DNA from 3 places in the Streptomyces sp. NPDC006463 genome. Region 3 is predicted to be linked to each of the others. Evidence: riboswitches for the same ligand, from Rfam matches in the RefSeq annotation. Region 3 holds a riboswitch; each other region holds the start of a gene.

Region 1 (10,305 bases), on a different contig from region 3:
CGTCACAACGCAGGCAGCCCCGTACGACCGTCAGTCCGCCCCGCTCTCCGGCCCAGGACTGACGCGCCACACCACTCCTCGGCGGCGCCGCCGACACCGCCGAGGATTTCAGGAACACCGATATTGGTATAAAACGGTAGGAACGATCGGCTCCGGACAGGATTCACCACCCCTGGTGCGTCACACAGCGCGAGCCGCATTCCTATGATGGGCGCACGACATCACGGACCCTCCTCCCCGGAGGTCAGAAGGGTCCGCAGGTGTACGGCAGCGCGACGGTGGTGGAGGGGTCGATGACTCAGGGGGCCGGTCAGGGACCCGCGATGCGGACGGAGACGCTGCGGGACTTCCGGGTTCCGGTCACCGAACCCGCCCCGTACGCCGTATCCACCGGGCTGCCCGGTGAGGCTCCCGTGTACGGCGAGTACCCGGCGTACTACGAGGACGGCGCGCTGAGCGCGCCCCAGCAGCCCGGCTACGCGCCGCAGGCGAACGCACAGTCCGTGCCGCAGCCCGTGGCACCACCCGTCCCGCATCACGACGTGCACGCAGCGCAGGACATGCACGAAGCGCACGAAGCGCACGCGACCGCCGAGCCCACGGATCCCGTGGACCCAGAGGACGACGGTTTCGACGGCTACACCCCGACCCACCGCGACCTGCCCGTCATCGGCCGCGGCGCACTCGGCGGCCCCGGCGACACCATCCAGGTGCAGTACGTCCCCCAGGACACCGCGGCCGCCGGTCCCGGCCCGCTCTACGTGGTCGGCGACGTCCACGGGTACCTCGACGAGCTCGTCACCGAACTCCACGCCCAGGGCCTGATCGACAGCGAGCGTCGCTGGTCCGCGGGCAACGCCCGGCTCTGGTTCCTCGGCGACTTCACCGACCGCGGCCCCGACGGCATCGGCGTCATCGACCTCGTCATGCGGCTGTCCGCCGAGGCCGCGGCAGCCGGCGGCTACTGCAAGGCCCTCATGGGCAACCACGAGCTGCTGCTCATCGGCGCCAAGCGGTTCGGCGACACCCCCGTCTCCTCCGGCGCCGGCACGGCCACCTTCCAGGCCGCCTGGCTGCTCAACGGCGGTCAACGCACCGACATGGAGCGCCTGCAGGACGTGCACCTGCAGTGGATGTCCCGCCTGGACGCGGCCGTCCTGGAAGAGGACCACCTGCTGCTGCACTCCGACACCACGGCCTACCTGGACTACGGCGACTCCATCGAGGACGTCAACGACACCATCCACGAGCTCCTCAACCGGGGCGACGCCGACATCACCTGGGACCTCTTCCGCAAGTTCACCAAGCGGTTCGCCTTCCGCGACGAGGAGACCGGCCCGGTGGCCGTACGCGAACTGCTCGGCACGTACGGCGGCAGCCGCGTCGTGCACGGGCACAGCCCCATCCCGTACCTCCTCGGCGAAGTGGGCACCGAGGACGGCGACGAGGCGCGCGGCCCGGAGGCGGTGGACGGCCCCCACGTGTACGCGGACGGGCTCGCCATCGCCATGGACGGCGGGGTCACGATGGCGGGCAAACTGCTGGTCGTGCAACTGCCTCTGCGCGACTGAGGATTGTCATCAGGGGGGTATTTCCGGAAAGCCCCTGTCAACCTGCGGTGTGGTCCCTCTACCATCGCTCTATCCGTAGCAGGCTCTCCTCCGTTTGTGCCGGCGCCCGGGTCTACGCGGGCAAACCGGCCTCCACGGAGCATCGGGGGATGCACATGACCAGCGCTCCGCACCTGCTGACCGAAGACCGGCCCGAGTTCGATCGGCTCCTCGACGAGGCGCTGCGCACCGCACACGAACGGCCCGAGCTCGCCACCCTCGGCGAACGCCTGAACGCCGAACAACTGCGCACCATGGCCCTGGGGGCCGGCGCACTGCTGACGGCTGCGGCCGCCGCAGAGTACGACTACTACGTGAAGCTCCGCGAGGAACGACGCGACGAGGCCCTCTCCGCTCCCGGGACCCTGGACGAGGAGGACGGCGGACAGGGCGGCGCGGGCCTCGGCGCCGTGATCGCGGTCCTCGCACCCGTTCTGGCGGGCACCGCCATGCTGATCTTCTTGCTCGTGGGCTACATCCTGAAGATGATCGAGCCCGAACCGGCCTTCGCCGAGACCATGCTGACGGCGGGTTCGTTCTTCGGGGTGCTCACCGCCACCGCCCTGATCTTCGCCGTGATCGGCCTGCTGGTGACCGCGCTGCGCAACAGCGCGACCGAGGTCGCCGCGGACGAGGCGGAGGCGATACCCGACGAGGTCGCACAGGCCCGGGAGGCCTGGCGGAACGCGCTGCTGGAGCGCGGGATCATGCCGTTCCTGCGGGACGCCCTGGCCGATCCGAGTTCGCGGCCGGAATATCCGGCGCCCCGCACGCCAGGGGCCGGGCGCATCCCCAACCTGGGATACACCCGGCCCGACTTCACCAGTCCGGGATCGCCGTCACAGGGTCCCCGGCCGGGCTACACGCCTCCGGACTTCACCGGCCCGGACTTCGGCGGCCCGGAGCACGAGCCGGAGTAGGCCTCCCGGCCTCCCGGCCTCGCGCCCCGCTTCCCTTCCTCTGCTTCCCCTACTTCAGTGCCTTCGGAAGGTAGTTGGGGTTCATCGGCCGGATCGGCGGCGCATTGGCCGCCCGGCGGGCGAGGTCCGGGTCACCCTCGTCGGGCTGGGGTTCTGCCTCCGCCCACACCCCGTTGCATGTGAGGGTGTTGTTTCCGGGGACGACGGCGCAGGTGGTCTCCGAGATCACGCCGTCCGTCGTCACCACCTCGACCAGCAGCTGGTTGGCCTGATGGCTGATGGAGATCGCGCAGGCGTCGTCCGGGTAATCGCCCTCCGGGTTGAGGGTGAGGTCGTACCAGGTCCACAGACCCGGGGTCGGCTGAAGCCCGCGGATGCCCGCGTACGCATTGCCGTCGCCGGGGAGCACCGCCTTGAACTCCCGTGCGTTGCTGTCACGGACGGAGTCGATGTCGACGCACTGGGACGCGCCGGTGGCTCCGGTGGCACCTGTCGCGCCGGTCGCACCAGTGGCACCCGTAGCACCGGTAGCTCCGGTCGGGCCCTGCGGACCCCTGGGACCCGTCGGGCCCGTCGGACCCTGCTTGCACTCGTCGTCGCCGCCTCCACCGCGCGGGCCGACGGGGGTTGCCGCTCTCGGATCGTAATCGTGCTTCTTCGACTCGCAGTGGTCGCCGCCTGCCGGGGTCGCCGCGCGGACTGTCGCGGCTGCCTGGATGGCCTGCCCCGTGGCGAACGCGGGGCTGGAAATCCCCGTCATCACCAGGGCGAGTGATGCGAGCGTGCCTCCAGTCAGCCAACTGCTCCGCCGGGGCAGCGGACCAAGGTGTGACCTGGTCCTGTTCTCGGGGCTCATATACGCCGCTCCTTCTCGAAACCGGATCGAACGATGTGCGATGGGCCGTCTCGGGCCACCTCGGTCATCGTGGGTATCGCGGTCGCAAGCGGTGGAACGCCTCGCGGATAAGTCAACTTATCGGACCAGCGGTACGAGCCCAATGGAGTCTTTTGGGCGGTGGCGGACGCGACGCGCCCAGGCACGGACGAACCGTGCCCTACCGTCGCCTCACGGTCGTTTTCATCACCACAGGGGATGGAATCCTTGAGAGCAACAGTCTGCCTGAACATGATCGTCAAGAATGAGGCACCGGTGATCCGGCGCTGTCTCGAATCGGTGCGCCCTTTGATCGATACATGGGTGATCGTGGACACGGGCTCGACGGACGGCACCCAGGACATCATCCGGGAATTCCTCAGCGATCTCCCCGGTGTCCTGCACGAACGGCCGTGGAAGGGATTCGGCGAAAGCCGCAGCGAGGCGATCGACCTCGCACGCTCCAGCGCGGACTACCTGCTGTTCATCGACGCCGACGACGTGATGCAGGTACAGCCCGGCTTTCGCATGCCGGACCTCACGTTCGACGCGTACCGCATCGCGGTGCACCACGAGCCCGTCATCCACTGGAGGCCCGCTCTGGTCTCCACCCGCTTGCCGTGGAAATACGTCGGCGTACTCCACGAGTACCTCGATTGCGAACTCCGGCACAGCAGCGGCGTGCTCGAAGGCGCCAATATCCTCATCGTCGGAGGCGGGGCACGCCTCAGGGACTTGGGCGAACGGGAGAAGTACCTGCGCGACGCGGCGGTACTCGAACAAGGGCTGATCGAGGAACCCGGAAATGCCCGGTACGCGTTCTACCTGGCCCAGAGCTGGCGCGACGCGGGAGAACCGGAGAAATCCCTCGCCGTCTACGACCGCCGGGCGGCGATGGGCGGCTTCGCCGAGGAAGCCTTCTGTGCCCAGCTGTACGCGGCACGGATCGCGGCGAACCTCAAGAAGCCGTCGGCCGAGGTGATGGACCGCTTCCTTCGCGCACACGAGAGCCGCCCCACGCGCGCCGAAGCGATCGGCAGCCTCGCCCGCATCTGCCGGCTCGAAAGCCGCTGGCCGCTGGCGTACATGTTCGCCCGGCAGGCGGTCCGGATCCCCCGCCCGGACGACATCCTGTTCGTCGAGTTCGACTGGCACGAATGGCGCGCGCTCGACGAACTCGCCGTGGCCGCCTACTGGGTCGGCGAGTACCAGGAGTCGCTGGACTGCTGCGAGCGCCTCCTCCAGGACGGCCGCCTCCCGGACTCCCAGCGTGACCGGGTCACCGAGAACCTCGCGTTCGCGCGCCGCAAGCTGGACCCGCAGTATCAGGTGGTCGCCTGACCGCCGCTCCACGCAGCACGCGACCGGAGGGCGTCGCCCGGGCCGACAGGCCGTGGAGCGGCGCCCTCCAGTCGTTGCGCTGGGCCGTCGCGTCGGCCGGCCGCAGCGGCTGCTCTAGGGGAGGTGGCCCCGGGATGCTCTGCGCATCAGGTCTCCCTTGAATTCCTTGCCCCGGAGGGTTCCGGGCGTCGGGGCGGGGGTCAGTTCGGTCCACCCCTCGTCCCAGGTGAAGCTGGTGCCGTTGGTGTCACCGTGTGTCTGGTAGACCTTCCCGTCCGTCGTCACGACCTTTACGTACGAGTTGCTGCCCTGCTCGATGATCGAGATGCCGCAGGCCTTGCCGAAGGGGAATCCCGGGTTGTCCGCGTTCGTCAGGTCCTGCCAAACAGGCACACCTCCGGCCGTGGCCGCGCGGCCGACGTAGGCGATGCCGTTCGTGAGAGCGGCACTGAACGACACGGTGTTCGAAGGCGCGGAGCTGTCGATGTCGTCGCAGGGCCCGGTACCCGTGGCGCCGGTCGCACCGGTAGTACCTGTGGCACCCGTACTGCCCGTGGCACCCGTGGCACCCGTGGCACCGGTCGCACCCGTCGCACCGTCCACGCCATCCGCGCCGTCCGCACCGTCGGCACCCGGAGCACCCGTCGCACCCGTCGCACCGGTCGCACCCGTCGCACCGTCCACGCCATCCGCGCCGTCCGCACCGTCGGCACCCGGAGCACCCGTCGCACCCGTCGCACCCGTCGCACCCGTGGCACCCGTCGCACCCGTGGCACCCGTGGCACCGGTCGCACCGTCCACGCCATCCGCGCCGTCCGCGCCGTCGGCACCCGGAGCACCCGTCGCACCCGTCGCACCCGTCGCACCCGTGGCACCCGTGGCACCGGTCGCACCGTCCACGCCATCCGCGCCGTCGGCACCCGGAGCACCCGTCGCACCCGTGGCACCCGTCGCACCCGTGGCACCCGTGGCACCGGTCGCACCGTCCACGCCATCCGCGCCGTCGGCACCCGGAGCACCCGTACCGCCCGTCGCACCCGTCGCACCCGTGGCACCGGTCGCACCCGTGGCACCGTCCACGCCATCCGCACCGTCCGCACCCGGAGCACCCGTCGCGCCCGTCGCGCCCCTCGCACCCCTCGCGCCCGTCGCGCCCGTCGCGCCCGTCGCACCGTCCACACCCGGAGCACCCGTGGCGCCCGTCGCACCCCTCGCGCCCGTCGGCCCTGTCGGGCCCCGCCTGCCCTGTTCGCACCTGTCGTCACCGGCGGGCCCGGACTCGATGCCCGCGGCCCTCGGGTCGTCGTCCGGATCCTCGTCCTGGCGGTGGTGATGCCCATTCGGCTTGCATTGGTCTCCACCGGTGGAGCTCGCCGCGTTCACCCGCCCGGCCGCCTGAATGCTCTGAGCAACGGCGAAGGCGGGGCTGGCGACTCCCATCATGACCAGGGCGAGCGATGCGAGGGTGCCGCCCGTCAGCCATCTGCTCCTTCTCGGCAGTGGTCCGAGCGTCGTTGACCTGGTCCTGTTTTCGGGGCTCATAGCACTCCTACTCGAAACCGCTCGACCGATGTGTGGCCGGGGCTCTCCGGCCACACATCGGTCAGCGTGGGAAGCTCTGCCGCGAGTGGCGGGACAACTCGCAGATGAGTCCACTTATCGGATCAGCGATGCGACACCAACGGCCGCTATGACGGCCGTGGCGAGCGGGAGCACTCCGACGCAAAAAACGGGCGGACCCGCGACTCCCCCCATAGGGTCGCGGGTCCGCTCCGTGGCTCCTGTCGACCGGCTCAGTCGGCCAGCGGCAGGTAGACGCGGTTGCCCGAGGCCGCGAACTCGGCGGACTTCTCCGCCATGCCCGCCTGGATCTCCTCGGCCTTCAGGTCGCCGCCGTGCTCACGGCGGATGTCCTGCGAGATCTTCATCGAGCAGAACTTCGGACCGCACATGGAGCAGAAGTGAGCGGTCTTGGCCGGCTCGGCGGGAAGCGTCTCGTCGTGGAACTCACGGGCCGTGTCCGGGTCGAGGGCCAGGTTGAACTGGTCCTCCCAGCGGAACTCGAACCGCGCGTCCGACAGGGCGTCGTCCCACTCCTGGGCGCCCGGGTGGCCCTTGGCGAGGTCCGCCGCGTGCGCCGCGATCTTGTACGTGATGACGCCGGTCTTCACGTCGTCACGGTTCGGCAGGCCCAGGTGCTCCTTGGGCGTGACGTAGCAGAGCATCGCGGTGCCCCACCAGGCGATCATCGCGGCGCCGATGCCCGAGGTGATGTGGTCGTACGCGGGCGCGACGTCCGTGGTCAGCGGGCCGAGCGTGTAGAACGGCGCCTCCTCGCAGATCTCCTGCTGGAGGTCGATGTTCTCCTTGATCTTGTGCATCGGGACGTGGCCCGGGCCCTCGATCATCGTCTGCACGTTGTGGCGCTTGGCGATCGTGTTCAGCTCGCCCAGCGTCTTCAGCTCCGCGAACTGCGCCGCGTCGTTGGCGTCCGCGATGGAACCGGGGCGCAGGCCGTCACCCAGCGAATACGTGACGTCGTACGTGGCGAGGATCTCGCAGAGCTCCTCGAAGTTCGTGTAGAGGAAGTTCTCCTTGTGGTGCGCCAGGCACCACGCGGCCATGATCGACCCGCCACGGGAGACGATGCCGGTCTTGCGGCGGGCGGTCAGCGGCACGTACGGCAGCAGCACGCCGGCGTGCACCGTCATGTAGTCGACGCCCTGCTCGGCCTGCTCGATGACCGTGTCCTTGTAGATCTCCCAGGTCAGGTCCTCGGCGCGGCCGTCGACCTTCTCCAACGCCTGGTAGAGCGGGACGGTGCCGATCGGGACGGGGGAGTTGCGCAGCACCCACTCGCGCGTGGTGTGGATGTTGCGGCCCGTCGAGAGGTCCATGACCGTGTCGGCGCCCCACTTGGTCGCCCAGGTCATCTTGTCGACCTCCTCCTCGATGGAGGAAGTGACGGCGGAGTTGCCGATGTTGGCGTTGACCTTCACCAGGAACCGCTTGCCGATGATCATCGGCTCGATCTCCGGGTGGTTCACGTTCGCCGGAAGCACCGCGCGACCTGCGGCGATCTCCTCGCGGACGACCTCGGGGGAGACGTTCTCGCGGATCGCGACGTACTCCATCTCCGGGGTGATCTCGCCCCGGCGGGCGTACGCGAGCTGCGTGACGGCGGCGCCGCCACGGCCCCGGCGGGGCTGGCGGGGACGGCCCGGGAAGACGGCGTCGAGGTTCTTGAGCCCGCCCCGCGGCGAGGTGTGCTTGATGCCGTCGTCCTCGGGACGCACGGGACGTCCCGCGTACTCCTCGGTGTCCCCGCGGCCGATGATCCAGTTCTCGCGCAGCGGCGCGAGACCCCGGCGCACGTCCGTCTCGATCTGGGGGTCGGTGTACGGACCGGACGTGTCGTAGAGCGTCACGTCCTTGCCGTTGGTGAGGTGGACCTGGCGGACCGGCACCCGGATGTCGGGGCGGGAGCCCGCCACGTACCCCTTGTGCCAGCCCGGCTGGCGCTCGGTCTGGCCGTCGGCGTCCTGGCTGACGGCAGGCGTGCGTGCGTCCTGAATGGTCATGAGACCTATCTCCCTACGCCGGCATTACCCGGTAACAGGTTCGGCGGTCGACGCAGCCTCCTCCCGTACGCATCCGTGATGCGCGTACGGTGATCAGCGTCCTCTCAGCCCGGTGCTCCGAGCTCCCGCGTTGTGCAAAGGTGTCCCCACGCTAGCGCCATCCATGGCGTGCTGAACAGTGGGCCCCCGCATCTCTTGCGATGATCTGCTGGTGACGACCTCGCCGCAGCCCCCCACCGAGCCCACGGACCCCACCGGCCACGCTGACCACGCGCACTCCCGCGAGCCCAGCCATGGGCACGGTCACGGGCACAGCCACGGCCACGGTCCGGCAGCCCCCGTCTCGAAGCACCTGCGCAAGGTCATCGCGGCCGTGCTGATCCCCTTCGCCGTCGCCGTCTTCGCCGGCATGGTCGTGCTCTGGCCGGGCGGCGCCCCCGCCCACGAGCGCACCGGTGTCGGTTTCGACCGGCAGACTCAGCAGGGCACGGTCGTCACGCTCGAACAGGTCGACTGCAAATCGGTGAACGCCTCGCAGGTGCCGCCCACCGGCAACACGTCGACACCAGAGGGCCGCGAGGCCCAGGCCGCGCAGACCGGCGAGTGCAAGAAGGCCACCGTCGAGGTCGGCACCGGACCGGACAAGGGCCGCACCTTCGTGGAGATCGTCCAGCCGGGCGCGCCACGGCAGTTGGCGAAGGGTCAGGAGGTGGTGGTCGCGTACGCGCCGGACGCCCCTCGGGACCTCCAGTACTCGGTCATCGACGTGAACCGCAAGTTCCCCCTGGCACTGCTGGCCGGGATCTTCGCGCTCGCCGTCGTCCTGGTCGGCCGGATGCGCGGGGTGTTCGCACTGATCGCGCTGGTCATCAGCTTCGGCGTGCTGACCCTCTTCATCCTCCCGGCCATCCTGCAGGGGTCGAACCCGCTGGTCGTCGCCGTCATCGGGGCGAGCGCCATCATGCTCATCGCCCTGTACATCTGCCACGGGCTGACCGCCCGCACCTCGGTCGCCGTCCTCGGCACGCTCGTCTCGCTGCTGCTGATCGGGCTGCTGGGCTCGGTCTTCATCGACTGGGCGTTCCTCAGCGGCAACACCGACGACAACACGGGCCTGATCCACGGGCTCTACCCGGACATCGACATGAGCGGTCTGCTGCTCGCGGGCATCATCATCGGATCGCTGGGCGTGCTCGACGATGTGACGGTCACCCAGACCTCCGCTGTCTGGGAACTCCACCAGGCCGACCCCTCGATGGGGTCGCGCGCCCTGTACCGGGCGGCCATCCGGATCGGTCGCGACCACATCGCGTCGGTGGTCAACACGCTCGTACTGGCCTACGCGGGTGCCGCACTCCCCCTGCTCCTGCTGTTCTCGATCGCGAACAGCAGCATGGGGTCGGTGGCCAACAGCGAGCTGGTCGCGGTGGAGATCGTACGGACCCTCGTGGGCTCGATCGGCCTCGTGGCTTCGGTTCCTGTGACGACGGCGCTGGCAGCCCTGGTCGTGTCGGCCGACCGGCCGGGGACCCCGGTCGCCGGGACGGCCTCGGGGCCGGCCCGCGGCGGCCGGGGCCGCCGCCGCAAGCGCTGAGAGGTGGTCGCGGGATTGCGGGAGAACTGAGCGGCCGGCGCCGCGCGTCAGTGCGCGCGCGGCAGCGCGTCAGCCCGCGTCAGCCCGCGTTCTGCTCGTTCTGCCGCGATTCGGCCAGGATCTTGCCGAGCGCCTCGTCAAGGTACTCCTCGAAGTCACCCAGGTTGCGCTCCTGACCGAGCGGAACGAGCCGGTCGGTGCGGTCGAGGAACGCGACGAGCGGCGCCGCGCTCGCGCGGAACAACGCCCGGTCGCCGCCGACCTGGAGGCGGATGTGGACATCGGACAAGTCCTCGGGATCGGTCGGGGCGATGCGCACATCGCCGTCGCCGCACGGTTTGTTGATGCCGTCGAGGAGGAGCTCCCGGCCGAACGCCCAGGTCAC
Region 2 (10,305 bases), on a different contig from region 3:
CTCGGTCCCCGATGGGGGCAGGGCGCGGCGGGGCGTCAGGAACCAAACCGAGAAACCAAGGAGATGGCCATGGCCGTCGTCACGATGCGGGAGCTGCTGGAAAGCGGCGTCCACTTCGGTCACCAGACCCGCCGTTGGAACCCGAAGATGAAGCGCTTCATCTTCACGGAGCGCAACGGCATCTACATCATCGACCTGCTGCAGTCGCTGTCGTACATCGACCGCGCCTACGAGTTCGTGAAGGAGACCGTCGCGCACGGTGGCTCCATCATGTTCGTCGGTACCAAGAAGCAGGCCCAGGAGGCCATCGCCGAGCAGGCGACGCGCGTTGGTATGCCGTACGTCAACCAGCGGTGGCTGGGTGGCATGCTCACCAACTTCTCCACCGTCTACAAGCGCCTCCAGCGTCTGAAGGAGCTTGAGGCGATCGACTTCGAGGACGTCGCCGCCTCGGGTCTCACCAAGAAGGAGCTCCTGGTCCTCTCCCGCGAGAAGACCAAGCTGGAGAAGACCCTCGGTGGTATCCGCGAGATGTCGAAGGTCCCCAGCGCCGTCTGGATCGTCGACACCAAGAAGGAGCACATCGCCGTCGGTGAGGCGCGCAAGCTCCACATCCCGGTCGTCGCGATCCTCGACACCAACTGTGACCCCGACGAGGTCGACTACAAGATCCCGGGCAACGACGACGCGATCCGCTCCGTCACCCTGCTCACCCGCGTGATCGCCGACGCCGTCGCCGAGGGCCTCATCGCCCGCTCCGGCGCTGCGACCGGCGACTCGAAGCCGGGCGAGAAGGCCGCCGCCGAGCCGCTCGCCGAGTGGGAGCGCGACCTGCTCGAGGGCGACAAGAAGGCCGACGACGCCGAGGCCGCTCCGGCCGAGGCTGCCGCCGAGACCCCGGCCGCCGAGGCCCCCGCCGCCGAGGCTGCCCCGGCCGCCGACGCCGAGCAGGCCTGACCCACTGAGAGCGCCCGGCGTTCAGACGCCGGGCACTCACAGCACGGACGATGACGGCGGGGGAGCCGCGCGCACGGCGCGGCGCCTCCGCCGTTCACCCGTAGATCTACGACTTCGAGAGAGAATCACAGACTCATGGCGAACTACACCGCCGCTGACGTCAAGAAGCTCCGCGAGCTCACCGGCGCCGGCATGCTGGACTGCAAGAACGCGCTGGTCGAGGCTGACGGCGACGTCGAGAAGGCCCAGGAGGCCCTCCGCATCAAGGGTCAGAAGGGCGTCGCCAAGCGCGAGGGCCGTTCTGCCGAGAACGGTGCCGTCGTCTCCCTGATCGCCGACGACAACACCTCCGGTGTCCTCGTCGAGCTGAAGTGCGAGACGGACTTCGTCGCCAAGGGCGAGAAGTTCCTGGCCGTCGCCAACCAGCTGGCCGCGCACGTCGCCGCCACCTCCCCGGCCGACATCGAGGCGCTGCTCGCCTCCGAGATCGAGCCCGGCAAGACCGTCACGGCCTTCGTGGACGAGGCGAACGCCAACCTCGGCGAGAAGATCGTCCTGGACCGCTTCGCGCAGTTCTCCGGCGCCTACGTCGCGTCGTACATGCACCGCACGATGCCCGACCTGCCGTTCCAGATCGGTGTCCTTGTCGAGCTCGACAAGGAGAACGCCGAGGTCGCCCGCGGCATCGCGCAGCACATCGCGGCGTTCGCCCCGCAGTGGCTCTCCAAGGAAGACGTCCCGGCCGAGAAGGTCGAGTCCGAGCGTCGCATCGCCGAAGAGGTCACCCGCGCGGAGGGCAAGCCCGAGGCCGCCCTGCCGAAGATCGTCGAGGGTCGCATCAACGGCTTCTTCAAGGACGCCACCCTGCTGGGCCAGGCGTACGCGCTGGACAACAAGAAGTCCGTCCAGAAGGTCCTGGACGAGGCCGGTGTCACCCTGAAGCGCTTCAGCCGCATCAAGGTCGGCATCTGAGTCCGTCCGTACGCGAACGGACACCGGACCCCGGTAGGGTCTGAGGCAGTCGTCCGCGCTTGCGCGAGGCGACCGCAGATCTGACGAGGAGGCCATTGCCGCAGAGGGAACCGCGAGGACCCACCGGCAATGGCCTTCTTCGTATGTGCACGAGGAGATCTCCATGAATCAGGGCGTGGACCCCCACACCGCTTCCGACGACAAGAGCGACCAGGACAAGAAGGGCCGCCGCTTCATGCTGAAGCTGTCGGGCGAAGCCTTCTCGGGTGGCAGAGGACTGGGCGTCGACCCCGACGTCGTCCACGCCATCGCGCGCGAGATCGCCGCGGTGGTCCGTGACGGCGCGGAGATCGCCGTCGTGATCGGCGGCGGAAACTTCTTCCGCGGCGCCGAACTCCAGCAGCGCGGCATGGACCGGGCCCGGTCCGACTACATGGGCATGCTCGGCACGGTCATGAACTGCCTCGCCCTCCAGGACTTCCTGGAGAAGGAGGGCATCGACTCCCGCGTGCAGACCGCCATCACCATGGGCCAGGTCGCGGAGCCGTACATCCCGCTGCGCGCCGTGCGGCACCTGGAGAAGGGCCGCGTCGTCATCTTCGGCGCCGGCATGGGCATGCCGTACTTCTCCACCGACACCACGGCCGCCCAGCGCGCCCTGGAGATCGACGCCGAGGCCCTGCTCATGGGCAAGAACGGTGTCGACGGGGTCTACGACTCCGACCCGAAGAAGAACCCCGACGCGGTGAAGTTCGACGCGCTGGAGTACGGAGAGGTCCTCTCCCGCGACCTCAAGGTCGCGGACGCGACCGCCATCACGCTGTGCCGTGACAACAAGCTGCCGATCCTCGTCTTCGAGCTGCTCGCCGAGGGCAATATCGCGCGCGCCGTCAAGGGTGAGAAGATCGGCACGCTCGTCAGCGACCAGGGAACCCGGGCCTGAGCAGTCCGCTGCCGGACCGAGCCCGGACCGGACCCGCCCGCCCCGCCCGCCTGAACCATCCATTCAAGACATGCAGGAGCACGTGGTGACCGAAGAGATCCTCCTCGAGGCCGAGGAGAAGATGGAAAAGGCCGTCGTCGTCGCCAAGGAAGACTTCGCCGCGATTCGCACCGGTCGTGCGCACCCGGCGATGTTCAACAAGATCGTGGCGGAGTACTACGGCGCCATCACGCCCATCAACCAGCTCGCGTCCTTCTCGGTGCCCGAGCCGCGCATGGCGATCGTGACCCCGTTCGACAAGAGCGCCCTGCGCAACATCGAGCAGGCCATCCGCGACTCCGACCTCGGTGTCAACCCGAGCAACGACGGCAGCATCATCCGGGTGACCTTCCCCGAGCTGACGCAGGACCGCCGCAAGGAGTACATCAAGGTCGCGCGCACCAAGGCCGAGGACTCCAAGATCTCCCTGCGCGCCGTCCGCCGCAAGGCGAAGGACGCCCTTGACAAGCTCGTCAAGGACAAGGAGGCCGGCGAGGACGAGGTGCGCCGCGCCGAGAAGGAGCTCGACGACACCACCGCGAAGTACGTCGCGCAGGTGGACGAGCTGCTCAAGCACAAGGAAGCCGAGCTCCTCGAAGTCTGATGAACGACTCTTCCTGGCAGCCGGAGCCAGTTCCGGCGGGTCCCGCATACGATGCGCAAGTGGGCCCGCACACTCGGCCCATGCCCATCGTGCCCGATGCCGCCGGCCGTGACTTCGACGACCGGGAAGCACGCGATCGGGGGGCCGTCTTGGACGGCGGCCTCCTCTTCCGCGCCGAGACGCCGCCGCAGGAGCCCATGCCCAGCCCCCCGCCCCCGCATGCCCCGCAGCCGCAGGACGCCTCGCCACCGCCGCCGAAGAAGCGCGCGGGGCGGGACCTGCGTGCCGCCATAGGGGTCGGCGTCGGCCTCGGCGCGGTCATCTTCGCCTCGCTGCTGATCGTCAAGGCGGTCTTCGTCGGCGTCGTCGTCGTTGCCGTCGTCGTGGGCCTGTGGGAGCTCACCTCCCGGCTGCAGGAGAAGAAGGGCATCAAGGCCCCGCTCGTCCCGCTCGCCGTCGGCGGGGCGGCCATGGTCATCGCCGGATACGTCCGCGGCGCCGAGGGCGCCTGGGTGGCCATGGCCCTGACCGTGCTGGCGGTCCTGGTCTGGCGGATGACCGAGCCGCCCGAGGACTACCTCAAGGACGTCACGGCGGGTGCCTTCGCGGCGTTCTACGTGCCCTTCCTGGCCACCTTCGTCGCGATGCTGCTCACCGCCGACGACGGGCCGCAGCGGGTGATCACCTTCCTGCTCCTGACGGTGGTCAGCGACACCGGGGCCTACGCGGTCGGCTGGCGCTTCGGCAAGACCAAGCTCGCGCCGCGCATCAGCCCCGGAAAGACCCGCGAGGGCCTGTTCGGCGCGGTGGCCTTCGCGATGGCCGCCGGCGCGCTGTGCATGGAGTTCCTGATCGACGGCGGTTCTTGGTGGCAGGGCCTGCTGCTGGGCCTGGCGGTCGCCGTCAGCGCCACACTGGGCGACCTCGGCGAGTCGATGATCAAGCGGGACCTGGGCATCAAGGACATGGGCACCCTGCTGCCGGGACACGGCGGCATCATGGACCGGCTCGACTCGCTGCTGCCGACCGCTCCGGTGGTCTGGCTGCTGCTGGCCGCGTTCGTCGGTACGGGCTGACCTGCCCAAAGGCGTCGTAACACGCCGGGCGGTTACTCTTGGAAGGCGCGCTGCTTCTGCGGCGCGCCTTTCGTCTTACAAGGAGTACCTGCCATGGCCCGCCCTGTTCCGGGAGAGCTCACCTTCGTCGCCCCGCGCGGAGCCAAGAAGCCGCCCCGGCACCTCGCCGACCTCACTCCCGAGGAGCGCCGTGAGGCGGTGGCCGCGATCGGCGAGAAGCCGTTCCGGGCCAAGCAGCTCTCCCAGCACTACTTCGCGCGCTACGCGCACGACCCGGCCGAGTGGACCGACATCCCCGCGGGCTCCCGCGAGAAGCTGCAGCAGGAGCTCCTCCCGGACCTGATGAACGTCATCCGGCACATCAGCTGCGACAACGACACCACCCGCAAGACCCTGTGGAAGCTGCACGACGGCACGCTCGTCGAGTCCGTGCTCATGCGCTACCCCGACCGGGTCACGATGTGCATCTCCTCGCAGGCCGGATGCGGCATGAACTGCCCGTTCTGTGCCACCGGCCAGGCGGGTCTGGACCGCAACCTGTCCACCGCCGAGATCGTGCACCAGATCGTCGACGGCATGCGCGCGCTGCGCGACGGTGAGGTCCCCGGTGGCCCGGCGCGGCTGTCGAACATCGTCTTCATGGGCATGGGCGAGCCGCTGGCCAACTACAACCGCGTGGTCGGAGCCATCCGCCGCCTCACCGACCCGGAGCCCGACGGCCTGGGCCTCTCCCAGCGCGGCATCACCGTCTCCACCGTCGGCCTGGTCCCGGCCATGCTGCGCTTCGCCGACGAGGGCTTCAAGTGCCGCCTCGCCGTCTCGCTGCACGCGCCCGACGACGAGCTGCGCGACACCCTGGTCCCCGTGAACACCCGCTGGAACGTCCGCGAGGTCCTCGATGCGGCCTGGGAGTACGCGGAGAAGTCCGGCCGCCGGATCTCCATCGAGTACGCCCTGATCCGCGACATCAACGACCAGGCCTGGCGCGGTGACCTGCTGGGCAAGCTGCTCAAGGGCAAGCGTGTCCACGTCAATCTGATCCCGCTGAACCCGACGCCCGGCTCCAAGTGGACCGCCTCGCGGCCCGAGGACGAGAAGGCCTTCGTGGATGCCATCGCCCGGCACGGCGTCCCCGTGACCGTACGGGACACCCGCGGTCAGGAGATCGACGGCGCATGCGGTCAGCTGGCCGCTTCGGAGCGCTAGCTTCCGGTTCTGGCCGGTCACAATCGGCCACGGGGTACCCTGTGGCCGAACCAATTTCATATTCCGACAGGGGAGCGCCACAGCGCTGAGAGTGCGGTATCCGTCATCCGCAGACCCTCTGAACCTCGCCCCGGTCATTCGGGGTAGGAAGTTCGGTCACCACTCAAGCTGTTGCGCCCTGCCCGGCGTCCGCTCGCGAAGAGCGCCGGGCAGGGCCGCGTCTTCTCCTGGACATCCCAGGAGGAATTCACCAGTGAGCACCACCAAGAAGCTGGCGGGCGCAGCGCTCGCGGCCGCGCTGGGCGTCGCCACGCTCAGCGCCTGCGGCAGCGATGCCAAGGACAAGTCCGCGGGTTCGAGCGACGCCCCGAAGTCCAAGACCGTCACGCTCGTCTCCCACGACTCCTTCAACGTGACCGACACGGTCCTCAAGGAGTTCGAGCAGCAGAGCGGCTACACCGTCAAGGTGCTGAAGTCGGGGGACGCGGGCGCGGCGCTCAACCAGGAGATCCTCACCAAGGGCTCCCCGCGCGGCGACGTCTTCTTCGGCGTCGACAACACCCTGCTCTCGCGCGCCCTCGACAACGGGATCTTCACGCCGTACGAGGCCAAGGGCCTGGCCGGGGTGAAGTCCGAGTACGTGCTCGACAAGGAGCACCGGGTCACGCCGATCGACTCCGGCGACATCTGCGTCAACTACGACAGGGCTTACTTCGCGGACAAGAAGCTCGCCCCGCCGCAGACGCTGGACGACCTGGTCAAGCCGGAGTACAAGAACCTGCTGGTCACCGAGAACGCGGCGACCTCCTCACCCGGTCTCGGCTTCCTGCTCGCCTCCGTCGGCAAGTACGGCGAAGAGGGCTGGAAGGACTACTGGAGCAAGCTCAAGGCCAACGGCGTCGAGGTCGTCGACGGCTGGGAGCAGGCCTACAACGAGCGCTTCTCGGGCTCCGCGGGCGGCAAGAAGGCCAAGGGCGACCGTCCGCTGGTGGTCTCCTACGCCTCCAGCCCGCCGGTCGAGGTGCTGTACGGCGAGCCGCAGCCGGCCGAGGCCCCGACGGGCGTCTCCACCGGCACCTGCTTCCGCCAGATCGAGTTCGCGGGTCTGTTGAAGGGTGCGAAGAACGAGGAGGGCGGCAAGGCCCTCGTGGACTTCCTGATCAGCAAGAAGTTCCAGGAGGACATGCCCCTCCAGATGTTCGTGAACCCGGTGACGAAGGACGCTTCCCTGCCGGAGCTGTTCACGAAGCACGGTGTGGTGATCGAGAAGCCCGAGAGCGTCGCTCCCGAGACCATCGCCAAGAACCGTGATCAGTGGGTCAAGGCATGGACCTCGCTCGTCGTGAAGTAGGCGGTATCAAGGAGTCGGGTGCGGCGCCGGGGGGCGCCGCGCCGGGCCCCGGCCCTCGTGAAGGCCGGCGGGCGATCGCGGTGCGACTCGCCCTGATGGCCGTACCCCTGGTCTTCTTCGGGCTGTTCTTCGCCTATCCCGTCGCCGCGATCGTCGGGCGCGGGCTCAAGACCGACGACGGCTGGCAGTTCGGCCGGATCGGCGAGGTGCTCGCCCGGCCCGACATCGCCGACGTGCTGTGGTTCACCACCTGGCAGGCGCTCGCCTCCACCGTGCTCACGCTGGTGATCGCCCTCCCCGCGGCGTACGTCTTCGCGCGCCTCGACTTCCCCGGCAAGGAGCTGCTGCGGGCGGTGGTGACGGTCCCCTTCGTGCTGCCGACCGTGGTGGTCGGTACCGCCTTCCTCGCGCTGGTCGGCCGGGGCGGGCTGCTGGACGAGCTGTGGGGCGTCCGGCTGGACACCACCGTGTGGGCGATCCTGCTCGCGCACGTCTTCTTCAACTACGCCGTCGTCGTACGGACGGTCGGCGGGCTCTGGGCGCAGCTGGACCCGCGCCAGGAGGAGGCCGCCCGCGTGCTGGGCGCCGGACGGTTCGCCGCCTGGCGGCTGGTGACGCTGCCGGCGCTGGCCCCGGCGGTGGCGGCAGCCTCGCTGATGGTGTTCCTGTTCACCTTCAGCTCCTTCGGCGTCGTGCAGATCCTGGGCGGACCCTCGTACTCCACCCTGGAGGTGGAGGTCTACCGCCAGACCGCGCAGCTCCTGGACCTGTCCACGGCCGCCGTGCTGACGATGGTGCAGTTCGCGGCGATCGGCGGGGTCCTCGCCGTGCACGCCCGGACGGTGCGCCGGCGGGAGACCGCGCTGCGGCTCGTGGACCCGGCGCGTACGGCCCACCGGCCGCGCGGCTGGGCGCAGGGCGCCCTGCTGGGCGGCGTGCTGCTGACGGTCGCGCTGCTGATCGTGCTGCCGCTGGGCGTGCTGGTGGAACGGTCCTTCGACGTTCCCGGCGGATACGGGTTCGGCTTCTACCGGGCGCTGCAGGAGACGGGCGCCGGCGGCGGAACGTTCCTGGTGCCGCCGCTGGAGGCGATCTGGAACTCGCTCCAGTACGCGCTCGCCGCCACCGCCATCGCCCTGGTCGTCGGAGGCCTCGCGGCCGCCGCGCTGACCCGGCGCGCGGGCCGTTTCGTACGGGGCTTCGACGCGCTGCTGATGCTGCCGCTCGGGGTGTCCGCCGTGACGGTGGGCTTCGGCTTCCTGATCACCCTGGACGAGCCGCCGCTGGATCTGCGGACCTCGTGGATCCTGGTGCCGCTCGCGCAGGCGCTGGTGGGCGTGCCCTTCGTCGTACGGACCATGCTGCCGGTCCTGCGCGCCGTCGACGCGCGGTTGCGGGAGGCGGCCTCCGTCCTCGGCGCGTCCCCGCTGCGGGCGTGGCGGGAGGTGGACCTGCCACTGGTGCGGCGGGCCCTGCTGATCGCGGCCGGGTTCGCCTTCGCCGTCTCGCTGGGCGAGTTCGGCGCGACCGTCTTCATCGCCCGGCCCGACCGGCCGACGCTGCCGGTGGCCGTGGCGCGGCTGCTGGGACGGGCCGGTGAGCTGAACTACGGGCAGGCGATGGCCCTGAGCACGATTCTGATGCTGGTGTGCGCGGTGTCCCTGCTGGTGCTGGAGCGACTGCGACCCGACAAGACCTCCGGAGAATTCTGATGACACTGCTTCAGCTGGAAGGGGTGTCGGTCCGCTTCGGTGAGCGGGCGGGCGGGTACGCCCTGGACCGCGTGGACCTGCGGGTCGCCGAGCACGAGATCGTGTGCGTGCTGGGGCCGAGCGGGAGCGGCAAGTCCACCCTGCTCCGGGTCGTCGCCGGGCTCCAGCAGGTGTCCGCGGGGCGGGTGCTGCTGGGCGGCGCGGACCAGGCGGCCGTGCCCGTGCACCGCCGGGGCGTCGGCCTGATGTTCCAGGACCACCAGCTCTTCCCGCACCGGGACGTCGGCGGGAACGTCGCCTTCGGGCTGCGGATGCGGGGCTCCTCCAAGAGCGCCTGCGAGGGCCGGGTCGCGGAGCTGCTGGAGCTGGTCGGGCTCCCCGGAGCCGGGAAGCGGGCGGTGGCCTCCCTGTCGGGCGGCGAGCAGCAGCGGGTCGCGCTGGCCCGGGCACTGGCCCCGTCCCCGCGGCTGCTGATGCTGGACGAACCGCTGGGTCAGCTGGACCGCGGGCTGCGGGAGCGCCTCGTGGTGGAGCTGCAGGGCCTGTTCTCCCGGCTGGGCACGACCGTGCTGGCCGTCACGCACGACCAGGGGGAGGCCTTCGCGCTGGCCGACCGGGTGGTGGTGATGCGCGACGGGCGCATCGCGCAGGCCGGTACCCCGCTGGAGGTGTGGCGGCGGCCCGCGTCGGAGTTCGTGGCGCGGTTCCTGGGCTTCGAGAACGTGGTGCCGGCCGTGGTGTCGGGCGGCGTGGCGGGGACCCCGTGGGGGAAGGTGCCGGTCCCTGCGGAGGAGGCGGACGGGGAGCGGCGGCTGCTGATCCGCCCGGCGGGGGTCGTGCTGGGGCCGGACGGCCTGCGGTGCGAGGTGGTCTCCCGGACTTTCCGGGGAACACACGTCGCGCTGCTGCTGCGGCCGCAGACGGGTCCGGTGCTGGAGGCGGAGTGCGCACTGGCGGGGGCGCCCGCCGTGGGGGACCGGGTCGCGGTGACCTTCGCCCCCGCGGAGGTGGTCGTACTCCCGGCGGACGCCCCGGGTTCCGGTGACGTGGACGACGCGGCGTAGACGGCGTGGCCTAGGCGCGGATGCCGTCGCAGGAGATGGGCAGGTGACGCGGGCCGCGCAGGACCGCGTTCTGACGGTAGGGGGGCGGGTCCTCCAGCAGTTGCGGGTTCTCCAGCCTGCGGGCCAGCTCGCTCAGCGCCAGCTGGGCCTCCAGCCGGGCCAGCGGAGCCCCGAAGCAACTGTGGATCCCGCTGCCGAGGCCGAGGTGCTGGATGTCCCCGCGGTCCGGGTCGAAGCGGTCCGGGTGGTCGAACCGCTTGGGGTCGCGGTTCCCGGACGCCAGGATCAGCCAGAGCGACGCGCCCTTGGGGATGGTGACGCCGCCGATCTCGATCTCGGCGAGCGGGCTGCGCTGGGGCAGCAGCTGCACCGGCGGCTCGT
Region 3 (10,305 bases):
GCTGGACACCGGTGGCGGCACCGGCAAGTTCGCCGTGCCGGTGGCCCGCCTGGGCCACCGGGTCACCGTCGTCGACCCCAGCCCGAACGCGCTGTTCGGGCTGGAGCGCCGGGTGGCGGAGGCCGGCGTCGCCGACCTGGTGCGCGGCGTACAGGGCGACGCCCAGGGCCTGTTGGAAGTCGTCGAGCGGGGCGCGTACGACGCGGTGCTCTGCCACGGCGTGCTGGAGTACGTGGACGACCCGGCCGAGGGCGTGGCCAACGCGGTGGCGGCGCTACGCCCCGGCGGCACGCTCAGCCTGCTGGCCGCCGGCCTCGGCGGGGCCGTGCTCGCGCGGGCCCTGGCCGGGCACTTCACGGAGGCCCGTACCGCCCTCACCGACCCGGCCGGGCGCTGGGGTTCCGGCGACCCGGTGCCGCGCCGCTTCACCGCCGAGCAGCTCTCCGAGCTGGTCGGCGGGGCCGGGCTCGCGGTCGGCGCCGTACACGGCGTGCGGATCTTCGCCGACCTCGTCCCGGGGGTCCTGGTGGACACCGAGCCGGGCGCGGTGGAGGCGCTGCTGCGTCTGGAGGAGGCCGCCGCGGAGCTGCCCGCCTTCCACGCCGTGGCCACTCAGCTGCACGTGCTGGGCGAGAAGCAGTCCTGATCTGCGATCTTCCGTGCACGGAGTTTCCACACACCCTCCGAACCTGCGGTCGGCCCCGTATGATCGGGGCAGTGACCGGCATGGTGGACGGGCCATTGGGGAATGAACGCCTCAATAACCGCCCCCGCGGCGGTACGGGTTTTCGGGCTGTGGGCCTTATTCACAGCCCGGCATAGTGGGCGGGTATCACGGGGGCGATTCCCCGCCTATCCTGAAGGGGACCCCTGGTCGCTACCCCCCGCGACCGACGGATGAGGAGGACTCCCGTGCCGCTCTCGGAGCACGAGCAGCGAATGCTCGAGCAGATGGAGCGAGCGCTGTACGCCGAAGATCCCAAGTTCGCGACAGCGCTTGAGGGCAGCGGACTGCGCACGTACACCCGGCGACGGGTCTACCAGGCAGTCGTAGGCATTCTGGTGGGCATCGCGCTCCTCATGACCGGTGTGATCGTGCCGAACGTACTGTGGATCAGCGTGGTGGGTTTCCTCGTCATGCTGGGCTGTACGGTCCTCGTGGTCACCGGTTGGCGCAAGGCACCCAAGCCTGGCGAACAGCCCGTCTCCGGAAGTGCAGGCGGTTCGGCCCGTGGCCGCAACCGGCAGCGTCGGTCGATGATGACCCGCATCGAGGAACGGTGGCAGCGCCGCCGTGACGAACAGGGGCAGTAGCCCCACGACATCGTGAGTGAGGGGACGGCCGTGCGCGGTCGTCCCCTCACTGTTGTGCTCTGTTGCGCGCCTGTTGCGCATTCCGACCGTCCCGTCACCCTTTCTGCGGCATCATGATCAGGTGAGTGTGCTCCCCCTGGTCTTCACCAGCGGCTGGGCCAGTGGGATCAACGCCTACGCCGTGGTCCTCCTGCTCGGCATCTTCGGCGCGACCGGCCTGTCCGACGAGGTCCCCGCGTCGCTGCAACGCACCGACGTGCTGATCGTCGCGGCGGTCCTGTTCCTCTGCGAGGCGGTCGCCGACAAGATCCCGTACGTGGACTCGGTGTGGGATTCCGTCCACACCGTGATCCGCCCGGTGGCCGGTGGCGTGGTCGGCGCGCTGCTGGCCGGCCAGAGCGGTTCGCTGTCCGACATCACCGCCGGCGTGATCGGCGGCTCCACCGCGCTGGCCAGTCATTTCGTCAAGGCCGGCACCCGGATGGCGATCAACACCTCGCCCGAGCCGCTCAGCAACGTCGCGATGAGCATGGCCGAGGACCTCGGAGTGGCCGCGATCATAACCTTCGCGATGTTCCACCCCGTGGCCGCGGCGGTCATCGCAGCCGTCCTGCTGGCCGCCGGGCTGGCCATACTGATCTTCCTCTGGACCCGGATCCGCCGTTTCCTGCGCCGCCGTGCCCAGCGCCGCGAGGAGAAGCGGCTGGCCACCGAGGCCCGCGAGGCCACCGGAGCGCCACCCCGCTGACCACCCGCCCCGCCACCCCGCCCGTCCCCCGGCGACCACCCCGCCGACCGCCGCCCGCGGCCTCGGTAGGCTCACCCGCATGGCACGAATTGCGGTGATCGGCGCCGGGATGGGCGCGATGGCGACGGCGGCCCGGCTGGCCGTGGCAGGGCACCAGGTGACGGTGTACGAGCGCGCGGCGACGTACGGGGGCGCGGTCGGCCGGTACGAGCGCGACGGCTTCGCCTTCGACACCGGGCCGGGCCTGCTGCACCTGCCCGCCGTCTACCGCGACCTCTTCGTGAAGACCGGCAAGCGGCCCCTGGAGACCTGCGTCGACATGGTCCAGGCCGACCCCGCCGTCCGGCACGTCCTCCCCCGTCACGACGTCGACGTCACCCTCCCCGGCGCCTCGCACGGCGGTGTCGCCGCCGCCCTCGACCAGGCCTTCGGCCAGGGCGCGGGCGAACGCTGGAACGCCGTGCTGGGCCGCGCCCGGGACGCCTGGGACGCCACCCGCCGCCCGCTGCTGGAGGAGCCCCTGCGCGACGGTGCCCGGCAGACGCTGGGCGGCGACCCGTATCCGGCCCTGCGGCGCAGCGGCCTGCTCCGCCGCCGCCCGCCCACCCTCGCCGAGGTGGCCGACCGCGAGTTGGGCGGCGGCCTCGGCGAGCTGCTGACCGGCCTGGTGGGCGCGTACGGGATCGACCCCGCCCGGGCCCCCGGATCGGCCGCCGTGCTGCCGTACATGGAGCAGACCTTCGGCAGCTGGTACGTCCGCGGCGGGATGCGGGCGCTGGCAACCGCCGTCCACGAGCGCTGCCGGGAACGGAAGGTGGAGTTCGTCTTCGGGGCGGAGGTCCGGGAGGTCCTCGCGCCGCAGGGCCGGGCCGCCGGTCTGCTGCTGGCCGACGGCACTGAGGTGGCCGCCGACTCCGTCGTCTGCGGGATCGACCCGCGGCTGCTGCCGGCCGCCTCCCTGCCGTGGCCGCCGGAGGCGGTTCCCGCCCGCGGGGAGGGCCTGCCCAGCCGGCTCACGCTCTTCCTCGCGCTGCGCGGCGCCCGCCCCGCACATGCCGTCCACCGCACCCTGGTGCACTCCTCGGGCCCGGTCGTCACCGTCCTGCGCCCCGACGACCCCACCACCCGCCCCGACGCGGACCACGAGGCCGTCACGGTCAGCGCCGTCCGCGGGCCCGGGAGCTCGGGGCCCCAGGAGCCCGAGGAGCTGCTGGAGCTCGCCGGGAAGGCCGTACCGGGGCTGCGGGAGCGGCTGCTGTGGCACGAGGCGCGCACCCCGGCCGACGTCGAGGCGGCGACCGGCGCGGTGGGCGGCGCGGTGCCCCCGCCCGCGCTCGCGGGGGCCGGGGGCCGGCTGCTGTACCCCGCCAACACCACGGCCGTGCCGGGGCTGTACCTGGCGGGCGGCTGGGCGCACCCGGGCGGCGGGCTGGCGCACGCCGGGATGACCGGGGCCCTGGTGGCCGGGCTGATCGTGGAGGGCGCGGAGTTCCGCGGCTCCCGGTGACCCGCCCGCCCGCTCAGTAGCGGTACTGCTCGTACTCGCCCTGCTGGGGGTACGGGTACTGCTGCGGCTGCGGCTGCGCGACCTGCTCCTCCGCCGGATACGGCTGGGCGGCCCCGTCGGTGGCCCGCTGCTGCGGGACCCAGACCCCGCCGGGCGGGGTGTCCATGGCGTACTGCTGCTGCCCGTAGTCGGGGTACTGGGTGTAGGCCGAGTAGTCGTAGGCGGGGGGCGGTCCGACACCGCCGCCGGTGCCGATGTACGGGTCCGAGTAGGCGGCGTAGACCTGCTGCTGATCGCCCGTCGGATAGCCGGCGGAGTAGTCGTACCCGCCGCCGCCCTGGTTCTGCTGGTCGTAGTACGCCGCGTACTGGTGGGCGTCCTGCTCGGCCGTGGTGAACGGCGAGGCGAAGCCCGCGTTCTGGTCCGCGCCGGGGGCGGGCGCGAAGCTCTGTATGCCGTAGGAGCCGGTGTCCTCGGGCATCGGCTGCGGGCTGTAGACCTCGTCGGCCTCGGCCTCGGCCGGGAACTGCCGCTCCTGCGCGGCCCCGTCGGCGTCCTCGTACTCCAGCGCGGTGACTTCGAGCGCCGGTTCCGGACGCGGACCGCCGGACCGGCGCCGCCGCGACTGCCGTACGGGTTCCCCGCCGCGGCGCAGCGCCCAGCCGGCCACGAAGCCCTTGCGGAAGGACAACGTCACCAGGGTCTGGCCCAGGGCGAACGCGGCCGCGCCGGCGCCGATGACAGGCACCGACGGCAGGAGCACCCCGGCGACCACGCCGAGGAAGCCGGCGAAGGCGAGCAGGCGCCAGCGGAGCCGGGCCTTGTTCTGCATCAGGACCTCGGCAAGCAGCCACAGCGCGACGAAGCCGAACGCGATGTAGAGGACCGTCATACCCATGCATGGCCCCTCTCGGTACGGCCGACCGCGTGGGAGACGGGGGCCAGCCGGTCAGGCCCGCTGGTGCAGGCCCAGATTCTCGTAGATCTCGAGAGTCGCCGTGGAATTGTTCAGCGTGATGAAGTGCAGCCCTGGGACACCCTCGGACAGCAGCCGCGCGCAGAACTCCGTGGCGAACTCGATGCCAATGGAGCGTACAGCGGCCGGGTCGTCCTTGACGGCGAGCATGCGCTCTTTCACAGCCTCGGGGAAGACCGCGTTGCTGAGTTGGGGCAGTCGGTCGAGCTGCTTGATGCCCACAACAGGCATGACCTCGGGGATGATCGGGGTCTCGCAGCCCGCCTTCTCGACGCTGTCGCGCAGCCGCAGATAATTCTCCGGGTGGAAGAACATCTGGGTGATCGCGTAGTCGGCGCCCGCGCGGCACTTGTCCACGAAGTGCCGGATGTCCGTGTCCCATTCCGTCGAACGCGGGTGCATCTCCGGGAAGGCCGCGACGCCGACGCAGAAGTCGCCGGACTCCTTGACCAGCCGGACCAGGTCGGCGGCGTAGTGCACGCCCTCGGGGTGCGGCACCCAGTCGCCCATCGGGTCGCCCGGCGGGTCTCCGCGCACGACGAGCATGTTCCGGATGCCCGCGTCGGCGAACTGCCCGATGACGTTGCGCAGCTCGGCCACCGAGTGGTCCACGGCGGTGAGGTGGGCGACGGGGGTCAGCGTGGTGTCCGAGGCGATCTGCTCGGTGGCCCGGACGGTGCCGCCGCGGGTCGAGCCGCCGGCTCCGTAGGTCACGGAGACGAAGCTCGGGGACACGGCTTCCACCCGGCGCAGCGCGTTCCAGAGGTTGCGTTCGCCCTTCTCGGTCTTCGGGGCCCAGAACTCGAAGGAGTACGAGCTCCCGGACGCGAGGAGGTCGCGGACCGTGTGCGCACGATCCGACCAGGTGGAAGCGGTACCAGAGGCCATACGGGCAGGTTAGACGGGGCCCGCCGGACACCGAAGCACTGTCCGCCTTTTGGACACGTTTTTGGACAGTCCGACAGACCCGGCCCGGGCGCTCTGGTCCTTCTAGCCGAGGCGGGCCCGGACGCGCTTGGCGAGGTCCGCGGCGGCCGCACCCGGGTCGGCGGCCTCGGTGAGGGCGCGGACGACCACGACGCGGGTGGCCCCGGCGTCCAGCACCTCGTCCAGATTCGCGCTGTCGATGCCGCCGATGGCGAACCAGGGCCGGTCCTGCTCCAGGGAGGCCGCGTACCGGACGAGTCCGAGGCCGGGGGCGAAGCGGCCGGGCTTGGTGGGGGTGGGCCAGCAGGGGCCGGTGCAGAAGTAGTCCACGCCGGGCTCGGCGACGGCCGCGTCGACCTCGGCCTCGGCGTGGCAGGAGCGGCCGATGAGCACCTGGTCGCCGAGGATGGCGCGGGCCGCGGGGACGGGGATGTCGCCCTGGCCGAGGTGCAGGACGTCGGAGCCGATGGCGTGCGCGACGTCGGCCCGGTCGTTCACGGCGAGGAGCTTGCCGTGGCGCCGTGCGGCCTCGGCGAAGACCTGCAGGTGTTCGAGTTCCTCCCCGGCCTCCATGCCCTTGTCGCGGAGCTGGACGATGTCCACGCCGCCGGACAGCACGGCGTCCAGGAACTCGGGGAGGTCGCCCTGGCGCTTCCGGGCGTCCGTGCAGAGGTAGAGCCGGGCGTCGGAAAGCTGCATGGGTGTACCCCCCGGGATGGATGCGGTGTACGGACCCCGCGGGGCCCGTACACCGCGGTGGAGCGGATGCGGATCAGGTCAGAGGGCGAGCGCCTGAGCGCGGCGCTTCACCTCCGTGCCGCGATTCTCGCTCAGCGCCTGCACGGGGGTGCCGGGCAGGGTCGGATCCTCGGTGAAGAGCCACTCAAGGATCTCCTCCTCGGTGAAGCGGTCGTCGCGCAGGACGGTCAGCAGACCGACCAGGCCCTTGACGACCTTGTCGCCGTCGATGAAGGGGGCCGGCACCTGCAGGGCGCGGTTCTCGCCCCGGCGTACGGCGATCAGCTGCCCTTCCTTGACCATCTGGCGGACCCGGGTCACCTCGATGTCGAGCATCTCCGCGATGTCGGGGAGGTACAGCCACGAGGGGACAAGGGCATCGATCTTTGCGTCAATCTCGGTCACGGGTACAAGCCTGCCATCTCGGGCTGACACCCGGTACCGGAGCGGCCCGTCCGTGGTCCGGCCCGGCTACACGGGGGTCGACTTCAGGGCGACCGCCGGATCGCGGACCTTGGCCGGGTCCACCGCGGCCCCCGTCTCGATGAGCCTGCGGCCCTGCGCCAGGTCGCGGGGGCGGCCCACGGCCAGCACCGCGACCAGGACGCCCTCGCGCAGCCAGCACACCGACCAGGTGGGGTCGGCCGGGTCGCCGCGCCAGAGCAGGGTGTCGGCCGTGCCGTGGTGGCCGGCGTACTGGACGAAGCGCCCGAACTGCTCCGACCAGAAGTACGGCACCGGGTCGTAGACCTGGGCGGGTTCCCCGGCCAGGATGTTCGCCGCGACCGTCCGCGGGCCCTGGAGCGCGTTGTCCCAGTGGTGCACGAGCAGCCGCGTCCCGTAGCGGGCCGACGGGAAGGAGGCGCAGTCGCCGACCGCGTACACCCCGGGCACGGAGGTGCGCAGGTACGCGTCGGCGGTGACCGAGCCGTCGGGGCCGAGGACCACGCCGCTCCCGGCCAGCCATCCGGTGGCGGGGCGGGCTCCGATGCCCACCACGACCGCGCCCGCCGGAAGGGTGCGCCCGTCCGCGAGCAGCACCCGGCCCTCCTCGATCCCGGCGACCTTCACGCCGGTGATCAGCCCGGCGCCGGCCTCCTCGTACCAGCGGGCCATCGGGGCGGCCACCTCCGACGGCAGCGCCCCCGCCAGGACCCGGTCCGCAGCCTCGACCACGGTCACCTCGCAGCCCGCCTCACGGGCCGCGGTGGCGAACTCCGCGCCGATCCAGCCCGCGCCGACGACCACCGCCCGGGGCGCCTCGGCCAGGACCGGGCGCAGCCGCGCCGCGTCGTCCAGCGTGCGCAGCAGGTGCACGCCGGGGACCCCCTCCGTCCCGGGCAGGGTCAGCGGCTGCGCGCCTGTGGCCAGCACGAGGACCTCGTACGGGACCGGTCCCGCCTCGGTGTCCAGCTCGCGCTCGGCGGCCCGCAGCCCGGTGACCTCCGTGCCGAGCCTGAGCTCGATGCCGAGCCCCTCGAAGTCCACGTCGAAGGCGGAGTCCTCGGCCTTGCCGAGCAGCACCGCCTTGGACAGCGGAGGCCGGTCGTAGGGCTGGTGGGGCTCGGCGCCCAGCAGGGTCACGGCTCCGGTGAAGCCCTGCTCGCGCAGGGCGACCGCGGTCTGCACGCCGGCCATTCCGGCGCCCACGATCACGACGCCGCTCGGGTTCTGCTCCGTCTGCTCACTCACCCGGCCACCCTAATCACCTGACGGGCCGCCAGGAATAGGTGTCGCCTTACCGGCTGTCCGCACCGGGGTTAGTCTGGCCACCGTACCTATCGCGGGAGTCCGGACGCACCGGGCTGAGAGGGAGGCTGGCCGGCCTCCGACCGTACGAACCTGATCCGGGTCATGCCGGCGAAGGGAGGGGCTGGACGCCCATGCACTCATCTCGAACGTCCCGACCATCTCGGACGTCCCGCAAGGGGTCCGACGTCCTCGTCATCGGGGGCGGGATCATCGGACTCGTCACCGCTTGGCGGGCGGCCCGGCGGGGCCTGCGCACCGTACTGGCCGACCCGGCCCCCGGCGGCGGCGCCGCCCAGGTCGCGGCCGGGATGCTCGCGCCCGTCACCGAGCTGCACTACGGCGAGGAGGCCCTGCTGGGCCTGGGTCTCGCCTCCGCCGCCCGCTATCCGGAGTTCGCCGCCGAGCTCGCCGACGCGAGCGGCGGCCTGGACATCGGCTACCGCGCCTGCGGCACGCTCGCCGTCGCCCTCGACGCCGACGACCGCCTCCACCTGCGGGAGCTGCACGCCCTGCAGCGCCGGTGCGGCCTGGAGTCGGAGTGGCTCACCGGCCGCGACTGCCGCCGGCTGGAGCCGATGCTGGCTCCGGGCGTCCGGGGCGGTCTGCGGGTGGACGGTGATCACCAGGTCGACCCGCGGCGGCTCGCGGCCGCCCTGCTGGCCGCCTGCGGGGGGGCCGGCGTGACCGTCCACCGGGCGGCGGCGGAGCAGCTGCTGGTCACCGCCGACCGGGCGGCCGGGGCGCTGCTCGACGACGGTACGGAGCTGCGCGCGGACCAGGTGGTGCTGGCGGCGGGCTCGCTGAGCGGCCGGCTGGCCGGCGTACCGCCGGAGCTGGTGGCCCCCGTACGGCCGGTGAAGGGTCAGGTGCTGCGCCTCGCGGTGCCCGCCGCCTACGCGCCGTTCCTGTCGCGGACCGTACGGGCGGTCGTGCGCGGCAGCCACGTCTACCTGGTCCCGCGCGAGAACGGCGAGCTCGTCGTCGGCGCCACCAGCGAGGAGCTCGGCTGGGACACCACGGTCACCGCGGGCGGGGTCTACGAACTCCTGCGCGACGCCCACGAACTGGTGCCCGGCATCACCGAACTCCCGCTCGTCGAGACCCGCGCGGGGCTGCGGCCGGGCTCCCCCGACAACGCCCCGATGCTCGGCCCGACCGACCTCCCGGGCCTGCACCTGGCCACCGGGCACTACCGCAACGGGGTGCTGCTGACCCCGCTCACCGGCGACGTGATGGCGCAGCTGCTGACCACCGGCGAACTGCCGCCGATCGCACGCCCCTTCACCCCCCGCCGGTTCTCCGCCGCACGTCAGGAGTCGCACGCATGACCATCTCCGTCAACGGCGAGCCGCGCGAGGTCGCGGCCGGCACCACGCTCGACGCGGTGGTCGCCACCCTGACCACGGCCCCCGCCGGAGTCGCCGCCGCGCTCAACGAGACCGTGGTCCCGCGCGGGCAGTGGCCGCTCACGCCGGTGGGCGAGGGCGACCGGGTCGAGATCCTCACCGCGGTCCAGGGAGGCTGAGGGGCATGGCTGACGACCTCTTCACACTGGGCGGCCGCGGTTTCTCCTCCCGCCTGATCATGGGTACGGGCGGCGCCCCGAGCCTGGACGTCCTGGAACGGGCCCTGGTCGCGTCCGGCACCGAACTCACCACGGTGGCCATGCGCCGCCTGGACCCGACGGTCCAGGGCTCGGTCCTGTCCGTGCTGGCGAAGCTGGACATCGCGGTCCTGCCGAACACCGCGGGCTGCTTCACGGCGGGCGAGGCCGTGCTGACGGCCCGGCTCGCCCGGGAGGCACTGGGCACCGACTGGATCAAGCTGGAGGTGGTCGCGGACGAGCGGACCCTCCTGCCCGACGGCGTCGAGCTGCTGGACGCCGCCGAGACCCTCGTGGACGAGGGCTTCACGGTCCTCCCGTACACGAACGACGATCCGGTGCTCGCCCGGAAGCTGGAGGACGTGGGCTGTGCGGCGATCATGCCGCTCGGGTCCCCGATCGGGTCGGGCATGGGGATCCGCAATCCGCACAACTTCGAACTGATCGCGGAGCGGGCGTCCGTCCCCGTCATCCTGGACGCGGGTGCCGGTACCGCGTCCGACGTCGCCCTGGCGATGGAGCTCGGCTGCGCGGCGGTGATGCTCGCGTCCGCGGTGACGCGGGCGCAGGAGCCCGTGCTGATGGCCGCCGCCATGCGGGACGCCGTGTCGGCGGGCCGCCTCGCGCACCGTGCGGGGCGCATCCCGCAGCGCCGCTTCGCGCACGCCTCGTCTCCTGCGGAGGGCCGCGCCACCCTCGACCCGGAACGCCCGGCGTTCTGACCTGCGGCGCCCCTGGGG

What was found. Region 3 has a riboswitch for thiamine pyrophosphate ahead of thiO (glycine oxidase ThiO). Riboswitches for the same ligand answer to the same signal wherever they lie in the genome.
Region 1: linked by a shared signal. The riboswitch ahead of thiC (phosphomethylpyrimidine synthase ThiC) and the one ahead of thiO (glycine oxidase ThiO) in region 3 are both predicted to bind thiamine pyrophosphate.
Region 2: linked by a shared signal. The riboswitch ahead of ACFYOB_RS26225 (thiamine ABC transporter substrate binding subunit) and the one ahead of thiO (glycine oxidase ThiO) in region 3 are both predicted to bind thiamine pyrophosphate.

The regions. Positions count from the first base shown of each region.
Region 1 is NZ_JBIAHP010000005.1:169,183-179,487, forward strand. It holds gene ACFYOB_RS11730 (LacI family DNA-binding transcriptional regulator) at 1-62, shown strand, start outside; gene ACFYOB_RS11735 (metallophosphoesterase) at 294-1,571, shown strand; gene ACFYOB_RS11740 (hypothetical protein) at 1,721-2,530, shown strand; gene ACFYOB_RS11745 (hypothetical protein) at 2,580-3,290, opposite strand; gene ACFYOB_RS11750 (glycosyltransferase) at 3,546-4,745, shown strand; gene ACFYOB_RS11755 (hypothetical protein) at 4,860-5,825, opposite strand; gene thiC (phosphomethylpyrimidine synthase ThiC) at 6,539-8,326, opposite strand; TPP riboswitch at 8,320-8,465, opposite strand; gene ACFYOB_RS11765 (YibE/F family protein) at 8,505-9,920, shown strand; gene ACFYOB_RS11770 (SsgA family sporulation/cell division regulator) at 10,000-10,305, opposite strand, start outside.
Region 2 is NZ_JBIAHP010000015.1:88,147-98,451, reverse strand. It holds gene rpsB (30S ribosomal protein S2) at 70-957, shown strand; gene tsf (translation elongation factor Ts) at 1,093-1,929, shown strand; gene pyrH (UMP kinase) at 2,093-2,872, shown strand; gene frr (ribosome recycling factor) at 2,958-3,515, shown strand; gene ACFYOB_RS26235 (phosphatidate cytidylyltransferase) at 3,515-4,591, shown strand; gene rlmN (23S rRNA (adenine(2503)-C(2))-methyltransferase RlmN) at 4,685-5,797, shown strand; TPP riboswitch at 5,856-5,965, shown strand; gene ACFYOB_RS26225 (thiamine ABC transporter substrate binding subunit) at 6,051-7,148, shown strand; gene ACFYOB_RS26220 (ABC transporter permease) at 7,244-8,860, shown strand; gene ACFYOB_RS26215 (ABC transporter ATP-binding protein) at 8,860-9,924, shown strand; gene ACFYOB_RS26210 (cytochrome P450) at 9,935-10,305, opposite strand, start outside.
Region 3 is NZ_JBIAHP010000002.1:333,334-343,638, forward strand. It holds gene ACFYOB_RS05305 (class I SAM-dependent methyltransferase) at 1-646, shown strand, start outside; gene ACFYOB_RS05310 (DUF3040 domain-containing protein) at 913-1,314, shown strand; gene ACFYOB_RS05315 (DUF4126 domain-containing protein) at 1,436-2,062, shown strand; gene ACFYOB_RS05320 (phytoene desaturase family protein) at 2,142-3,569, shown strand; gene ACFYOB_RS05325 (hypothetical protein) at 3,583-4,467, opposite strand; gene metF (methylenetetrahydrofolate reductase [NAD(P)H]) at 4,519-5,433, opposite strand; gene thiE (thiamine phosphate synthase) at 5,536-6,171, opposite strand; gene ACFYOB_RS05340 (Rv2175c family DNA-binding protein) at 6,250-6,615, opposite strand; gene ACFYOB_RS05345 (NAD(P)/FAD-dependent oxidoreductase) at 6,682-7,902, opposite strand; TPP riboswitch at 7,984-8,096, shown strand; gene thiO (glycine oxidase ThiO) at 8,094-9,290, shown strand; gene thiS (sulfur carrier protein ThiS) at 9,287-9,487, shown strand; gene ACFYOB_RS05360 (thiazole synthase) at 9,493-10,287, shown strand.